DNA from 2 places in the Lysinibacillus fusiformis genome. Region 1 is predicted to be linked to the other one. Evidence: riboswitches for the same ligand, from Rfam matches in the RefSeq annotation. Region 1 holds a riboswitch; the other holds the start of a gene.
The links. A riboswitch is a leader RNA that binds a small molecule or an ion and turns the genes downstream of it on or off. The one in region 1 is predicted to bind cyclic di-AMP.

Region 1 (4,210 bases):
GACGTTTCTGCCGCTGCTTTCATTTGAGCAAGCCAAGCACTATTGGCCTTTAAGTCGGCTGCATTCCCTGCTGAATCGATAACTGCCGCTGCACCGATTGTTCCATTTGGAACCATGTAGATCTTTTCCGCATGTAAGGCTAAAAAAGCACCTGCTGAGTGTGCATCCTTATTAATATAAGCAATCGTTTTTAAGTCCGTTGCATCCATAAGCATGGCGATATCACTTGCCGCATTCACGAAACCGCCAGGCGTATTTATTTCTAAGATAATCGCCTCTGCCTTGTTTTCTTCAGCCTCTTTAAAAGCTCGTTCTAAAAATGCATGAAGTCCTCGCTCTACTTCATTATGAATCGGAACATGATAAACCTTATTACTGGCAAAAGCCGAAGTTAATGGAAACGCTAACAAAAAAGTCATCCATATCACTAGTAAATAGCCGAGGGTTCTCCGTTTTCGCATCTTTTTCCCTCCCTTCTAACATGCTTCTCCTCTGTATATACGGTCAATCATGCGAAAAGTTTCACAAATCTTAAAAATTTATTAATTTAATACATCATGATCTTGAATCAAAATTACCCACATCATGTGGGTTGTAAAAAAGCCGAATGAATCAATGTGATTTCATTCGGCTTTTTCATATGTACGTAAAGTTGAGCAATGTAAAATACCTGAAATTAATCAAAAATGAGATTAATTTCAGGTATAACTTTGTCTGCTCAGTGAATCATACAATTGCGTGTTATGAACGTAGGGATTTTTAATGGGAAATTAAATTACCACTTACGTTTACGTGCAGCTTCTGATTTCTTTTTACGTTTTACGCTAGGTTTTTCGTAGAACTCGCGCTTTCTAACTTCTTGAATTGTACCACTTTTTGATACAGTACGTTTGAAGCGGCGAAGAGCATCTTCAAGCGATTCGTTTTTGCGAACGACAGTTTTTGACATCTCTCTTTCCCTCCCTCCGAACACACGTCAATACACAATTAGGCAAATAACCTTCTGTTGTGTACTAAAAAATTATATCGTATTGTCTAATAATGGTCAATAGAAAGTATACGAAATTATCAAGTGAATTTTTGGTTTTATTTTTTCTCGCATTATTCATACACAATTCGCCCACAATAAAAATAATTACATTTTCTTAACAATTAGGGGGTTTACAAAAAATAGAATAAGGGCGTAGAATAATCACATTCTATTTCATATCGGCCAAATCTCAATTATTTGAGAACGGAGGAACCAATCTTTTGGGGTTAATTCTGCATTAGCAGAAGGGATGAGAAAGCTCTTTCGCCATCCTACCCGTCAGCTAACTTCGTCGGCTAAAGCGAAGGAGGTCGTTATTGACCACCATTATTAGCATGTTTTCTGCCCTTTTCATGCTTTTATCGTAGGTCTTTTTATTATGCCATTAAACAACTAGTTGTTTACTATACAGAATTGAGGAAAATGAAATGAACAATTTTAAAAGAGCATTAAACCCTCCCAAAGTTCTCGTATTGGGGTTTGCCCTCATTATTGCCATAGGGACGTTTTTTTTAACAATGCCATTTTCTACTGAGGATGGGAAGGGTTTGCCCTTTTTAGATGCCTTATTCACTGCTACTTCAGCTACTTGTGTCACAGGTTTAATTGTAGTTGATACAGGTGATACCTTCTCTATTTTTGGCGAAGTGGTTATTTTACTCTTGATCCAAATTGGCGGTTTAGGATTTATGACATTTGCCACATTATTATTTTTACTGCTTGGAAAGAAAATTTCATTAAAAGAGAGACTGCTGCTTAAAGAGGCCTTTAATAATATCTCTATTGCTGGACTTGTTCGATTAGTGAAAAGAATATTGCTCTTTACAGTATGTATTGAAATAATCGGCGGTCTTATTCTATCGATTCGTTTTTCTTTTAATATGCCAATTGGAAAGGCCCTTTATTTCGGATTTTTTCATGCCATCTCCAACTTCAACAACGCAGGCTTCGATTTAATGGGTGGTTTTAACGGGATGACTGCCTATGTTGATGATCCCTTTGTAGTTTTCACCATCTGTGCCCTTATTACAATCGGTGGATTAGGCTTTATTGTTATGAATGAATTATATGAATATCGTGTTACTAAAAGGCTTTCTGTCCATACAAAAATTGTCCTAGTAACTACTCTATTACTAACTATTAGTGGAACCATTTTGATATTTTTGTTTGAGTATGGCAACAAAAAAACACTTGGACCATTATCAGATTGGGGTAAAGTGTTAGGTTCCCTTTACCAAACGGTTACGCCAAGAACCGCGGGCTCCAATACACTGGCTATTGGAGACCTAACACATTCTACATTATTTTTAATGATACTTTTCATGTTTATTGGGGCAGGCTCTGGGTCGACTGCTGGAGGTATTAAAATAACAACTTTTGCTGTTTTAGTAGCCACTATGTGGTCACAAATTAGAGGAAAAGAAGATGTCGTTCTCTTTAAACGTAGAATTGTCACTGAAACTATTTTAAAGGCATTGACGGTTACAATGTCCGGTGGATTAATCGTTGTAGTCGTAACGATTATTCTTAGCATTACTGAACAACACCATAGTTTTATGATGTATTTATTTGAGGCTACTTCTGCATTTGGTACTGTTGGTCTTTCGATGGGTCTAACCCCTGAGCTAACACCTACTGGTCGTCTTCTTATTATTTTTACAATGTTCGCAGGAAGAGTTGGACCACTAACCATTGCTTTTGCCATTGCAAACCGAAGAAAAAAAGAGAGTTTCCACCACCCGAAAGGAAATATTATGATTGGATAACACAATGACAGGAGGTTCAAAAGGCTATGACCATTAAACAATACGCTGTTATTGGCTTAGGTAGATTCGGAACAAGCGTTGCGCGCAGATTGCATGAAGCTGGACAGGAAATTTTGGGAATTGACATAAATGAAGAAAGAGTAGAGGATGCGGAACCCTATGTGACTCACGCTGTAGTTGCAGATGCCACAGAAGAAAAAGCTTTAAAATCAATTGGCATTGGTAACTTCGATTGTGTCATCGTTGCGATTGGTAATGATATGCAGTCTAGTATTTTAACCGTCTCTTTATTAAAAGAGCTAGGGATCAAAAAAGTGATTGCAAAGGCACTAGGTAAAAGACATGGGCAAGTGTTAGATAAAGTGGGGGCCGATTGGATTATTTATCCAGAAAGAGATATGGGTGAACGTGTGGCTAATCAACTCCTATCCCCAAATATGTTGAATTATATCGAATTATCTAAGGAATACAGTATTGAAGAAATTATGATTCCTTCTAAAATGGCTGGACGAAACCTTCGTGATTTAGACTTGCGCGCAAGATATAACGTCAGTGTGATTGCGATTGTGCGAGAAGGAGAAATTATTATCTCTCCTTCTCCTGAGCAGATAATTGAAAAGGAAGATTTATTAGTAATGATTGGTCCTCGAAAAGATCTTACTTTATTCTCAAACATACAATAAACACAAAAAAGGCTGTGTCAAGTTCTAATTGATACAGCCTTTTTCGTCTTAAAAAACTTTCTTTTGATCTCGATCATCTTTTAAGATTTCAACAGCCTCTCTAAAACGCTGAGAGTGTACAATTTCTCGTTCACGTAAGAACTTCAAGCTATCATTTAAATCGGTGTCATCGGATAAATCAATAATCCATTGATATGTGGCGCGTGCTTTTTCTTCAGCTGCTATATCCTCATACAAATCTGCAATAGGATCACCCTTTGCCTGAATATAGGTTGCTGTAAACGGTACCCCTGAGGCATTTTGATAAAATAAAGCCCGATCATGATTCACATAATGATCACCTAAACCAGCCTCTTTAAGCATTTCTGGTGTCGCATCTTTTGTTAGCTTATAAATCATCGTGGCAATCATTTCTAAGTGTGAAAATTCTTCTGTTGCGATATCAGTTAATAATCCCACTACTTTATCGGGAATCGTATAGCGCTGATTCATGTAGCGAAGAGCTGCAGCCAGTTCCCCATCAGCCCCTCCATATTGCTCAATTAAAAACTTAGCAAGCATTGGATTACATGTACTAACTTTTACTGGATACTGGAGCTTCTTTTCATAATACCACAAAAATTCTTCCTCCTAATCTTTTGATTAGACTTGCCATGGCCATGGTGTATCAATCCAGTTAAAAGGATAATTCGAATAGCTTCTCCCAAAATTCATGAGTGGTCCATATTTTT
Region 2 (4,210 bases), 2.0 Mb from region 1:
TTCAATCAACGTACTGATTATAACAGACTATTTTCTAGCTTGCTAGCATTATTTTGATAAATGAAAAGGTACTGTCATAATGACGACATTTCTGTGAAATAACAGTGTCGTACGAATGAGAAGACTCGATTGGTTGTGTAGCATATGGTGCCAGCCTTTTTTCGGTAAAAATTGAGGGATAACAACCGTTACTTTATGACCTGTCTTCGTACATTGATGTTCAACTTTATCAATAAATTTAATCAATGGCTGTGTAATGCTGCGATATGGTGAATAGTAAGTAACTAACCGTACATCAGGTTGCCATGCGTTCCACTTCTCTTCAAAGGCTTTTGCATCTGCTTGATCGAAAGCTACATAAAAGGCGATCACTTTATCCACCTTAAGTGATTTAGCATAATGTAGGGAATTTTCAACCACCTTCGTTATACCAGCTACTGGCACAATGAAAACATTCCCCTCAATAGTAGCCAGCTCCTCATGATTCAATCTTAACTGTTCTCCAACGGCTTGATAATGGTGCTTAATACGATGGAATACAAAAATTATAATTGGTAAAAAGATAAACACAGGCCAAACTTGAGGCATTTTTGTCACAAAAAACATCATTGCCACGATGAAAGAGATAGCTGCTCCTATTGTATTGATTGTAAATCTCGCTACCCAACCTTTTGGTTTTTCGCGCCACCATTTTCGCATCATTCCCGTTTGCGCTAATGTAAAGGGAATAAATACCCCTACTGCATAAAGCGGAATTAAATGCTCTGTGGCCCCGTCAAATAGTATAATTAAAACAATGGCTGCAACACCTAGCATTAAAATGCCATTTGAATAGCCAAGACGATCCCCTCGAATTTGGAAGATTCTTGGGATAAAACCATCCTTCGATAAATTCACAGCAAGCAATGGGAAGGCTGAATATCCTGTGTTTGCTGCAAGTACTAATATCATTGCCGTAGTTCCCTGTACAATATAATAAAGGAAATTGCGACCAATACTAGCTTCTGCTAGCTGGGATACTACTGTTGCTTCTGCTGTTGGTGCAACCCCATAAAAGTAAGATAGGCTAACAATCCCGATGAATAAAACGGCTAAAATGGCGCCCATTGCTAAAAGCGTTTTAGCAGCATTATTAGGGGCAGGATTTCTAAAATTAGGAATTGCGTTAGAAATGGCCTCTACCCCTGTTAAGGCTGAGCTTCCTGAGGCAAATGCCTTTAATAAAATAAATAGGCTAATCCCTGCCACTGGTGTGCCAATCTTTGGATGTAGCTCTGCTGGCACCTGCCCAGTTGCCACATTGTAAAGTCCAATCCCAATTAACAATAGCATAACGCCTACAAATAGATAGACTGGATACGCCAAGATAGAGGCTGACTCCGTTACACCTCGCAAGTTTAAAATCGTTAAGAAAATCACAAAAATGATAGCAATGGGTACATTGTAAGGGTGAAGACTTGGGAATGCCGATGTAATGGCATCTGTTCCTGCCGACACACTTACTGCTACCGTTAAAATATAATCAACAAGCAAAGAGCCCCCAGCTACAAGACCTGCATTCACGCCTAAATTCTCTCGTGATACGACATAGGCGCCTCCCCCATGTGGATAGGCGAAGATAACCTGACGATAGGATAAAATCAGTGCCACAAGTAGAACAACCACTCCAGCGGCAATAGGTAAGGAATACCAAAATGCCATTGTACCTACCGTCATCAGGACAATTAAAATTTGTTCTGGCCCATAGGCTACTGATGACAACGCATCAGACGATAATATGGCCAATGCCTTTGTTTTACTTAGCTTTTGTTCCCCTAACGCATCGGATCTTAATGGTTTACCGATTACATAACGTTTGAATGAGGATTTCATTGATAAACACCTTCTAGTTTCATAGAATGTGTTTCGCCTTTCTAAATAACATCAAAAAACGCCTACAAGTCATCACTAAATAAGACTTGTAGACGCTCATCCGTCTGCCAAGCTCCACTTTTCTGCTCTTAACGCTTACGAGGTTAGCTGTCGGATTCGGGCCTGAGTAGCCCTACTCCTCCAAATGGAAGAGATTCACCCCAAGAATGGCTATGCCATCCGTCAAAATTGGTTCCCCCGCGTCTAGTTGCTTCAGCGATTTAGAAATTTGAAACTTTTATAATGATGTCATATTACGCCTGCCGATTAAAAAAGTAAAGAAGAAAATTTTTCTTTTTTTTGAGCAAAAGCATAGGCTTAAAATAACCGCTTCTTAAATAAAATTTCTTGAATACCCGCAGTATATACAACAAAAACTGCCTTAAAAGTATGTTCTACCTTTAAGACAGTTCATTAAATTAGTCATCATAGCCTTGTTCAAAGTCGATAATGTTCCCAGAGACTGCATCTACTTCTACTTCGTATTCATATTGACCGTCTTTCAGTTCAATTTCATATACACCATCATCGAGCTTAATTTTTGTCACTGTGCCCTTTGCTTTCGTTTGGGCTGTCTTGATAGCCTGCTCTTTTGTAATTATTTTTGTTGTCGTGGTGGTAGTTGGAATTTGATCATCCCAATCATCATCATCTAGACGTTCTTTTTTCTGTTTGAGTAATTTTCCACTAAAAGCATCAAACTTTAAATCATATTCTTCTGTATCTGTATGCACCTCTACTTCATAAATAGAGCTAAACTGGTTTTGGTCAAATTCGATATTTGCCACTGTACCATCAACTACTGCTAGAGCTTTCTTCTCAATTTTCTGCATTGATAAAACCTTTTTTTCTTGGGCATTTCCTGATAATAAAGTCGTCGAGCCAATCGCTGCTCCCACCCCAAGAGTAATTACTAGTGCTGGAATCATAATCATTTTTTTCATGTTCATCTCTCCTTTGTTTTATCTAAACTTAGCTTACCAAGTGAAGATGATAGAACTATAAGAGGAACATTAGAATTTCATGAGAATGATTTATTGATCGTCATCCCATGTAACAGACAACACCTTCCCTGAAACAGCATGAATTTGAAAAGTAGCTTCGTCCTCCTGTGTTTCGATTTCAACTAAATAGTAACCACCCTCTGAGGTTTCCTCAAAATCAACTGAATCGACTTCACCCTTTAATTGCTTAAGAGCTATTTGAATGGCCTGCTGTTCAGTAATAATAGGCTCTTCGATAGATTGTCCTTGTGTCTCAACCTTTCTCTCTGCCAGTACATCACCAGTATAACCATCAAGCGTTAAATCCTTTTGTATTTTCTCATTTTCAACACGCACAGTATAAACGGAATCCGTTAGCATAACACTTTCTACATCACCATATTCCTTTTTAACCATTTGTCTGATCTGCTTTTCTGTTAACAGTAATTTACTTTGGCCTTCTTTCATTATTAGATTAGTTACCTGCTGTGTCGTAACATCAAGTATGGCCGCATATTTAACATTCTCCCGCGTAAATAGCATTTCAAAGGTATTTCCTTGTTTCTTCACTTGTGTAACATGACCATTATAGATTGTTTCAATATGGCGAACAGCCTCCGCTTCACTAAGAGGTTGAACGTAAAAATAACGATTTTGAATAAACCAAATTACTCCACTACAAAGAAGGATAATAACAACAATTATCAACATCCACTTTTTCATTGCTGTCCCTCCTTCGGTATACATAAAGTAAAGCTTGAGCCTTCCCCTAGCTTACTTTTCACATCTATCGTTATACCCAATTGTTGTGCCAGCTCATGTGCTATTGCTAGCCCTAGCCCTGAACCGCCTGTCTTACGATTACGATCCTCTGTTACACGATAAAAACGCTCAAACAAATGAGGAATATGCTCTGCAGGAATACCCATACCAAAATCTTGGATGGTAATACGTACTTGATTAGTTGTTTCTGTGGCTAGAATACGTATTTCATCCTCACTATATTTCCTCGCATTATCAAGCAAAATAAAGAGTAGTTGCTTCAATATTTTTTCATCACTATAAATAAATCTTGGAATCGTCGCATCCATTCTAAATGTTCGATGATATGCCTGCTCCATTTGTGAAGCTACTTTATTTAAGAACGGGGCAAGCTCTAGCTGCTCGAAATGAACGTCCAAATGCTCATTATTTTTAGCTAGTTCTAGCAATTGCAGCACCATTTCATGCATACGAGATGATTCATTAGCAATGGCTTGTAAGGATTCCTGAGCAACCTCCCGATTATCAAAACCTCTTCTTAGGAGTAATTTTGC

Region 2: linked by a shared signal. The riboswitch ahead of JTI58_RS10350 (APC family permease) and the one ahead of JTI58_RS00440 (TrkH family potassium uptake protein) in region 1 are both predicted to bind cyclic di-AMP.

The regions. Positions count from the first base shown of each region.
Region 1 covers NZ_CP070490.1:91,921-96,130, forward strand. The annotation lists gene JTI58_RS00430 (NfeD family protein) at 1-461, opposite strand, end outside; gene rpsU (30S ribosomal protein S21) at 776-949, opposite strand; cyclic di-AMP (ydaO/yuaA leader) riboswitch at 1,202-1,343, shown strand; gene JTI58_RS00440 (TrkH family potassium uptake protein) at 1,459-2,796, shown strand; gene JTI58_RS00445 (potassium channel family protein) at 2,823-3,479, shown strand; gene JTI58_RS00450 (manganese catalase family protein) at 3,528-4,097, opposite strand; gene JTI58_RS00455 (spore coat protein CotJB) at 4,122-4,210, opposite strand, start outside.
Region 2 covers NZ_CP070490.1:2,099,281-2,103,490, reverse strand. The annotation lists gene JTI58_RS10350 (APC family permease) at 49-1,872, opposite strand; cyclic di-AMP (ydaO/yuaA leader) riboswitch at 1,991-2,140, opposite strand; gene JTI58_RS10345 (PepSY domain-containing protein) at 2,331-2,855, opposite strand; gene JTI58_RS10340 (PepSY domain-containing protein) at 2,946-3,617, opposite strand; gene JTI58_RS10335 (sensor histidine kinase) at 3,614-4,210, opposite strand, start outside.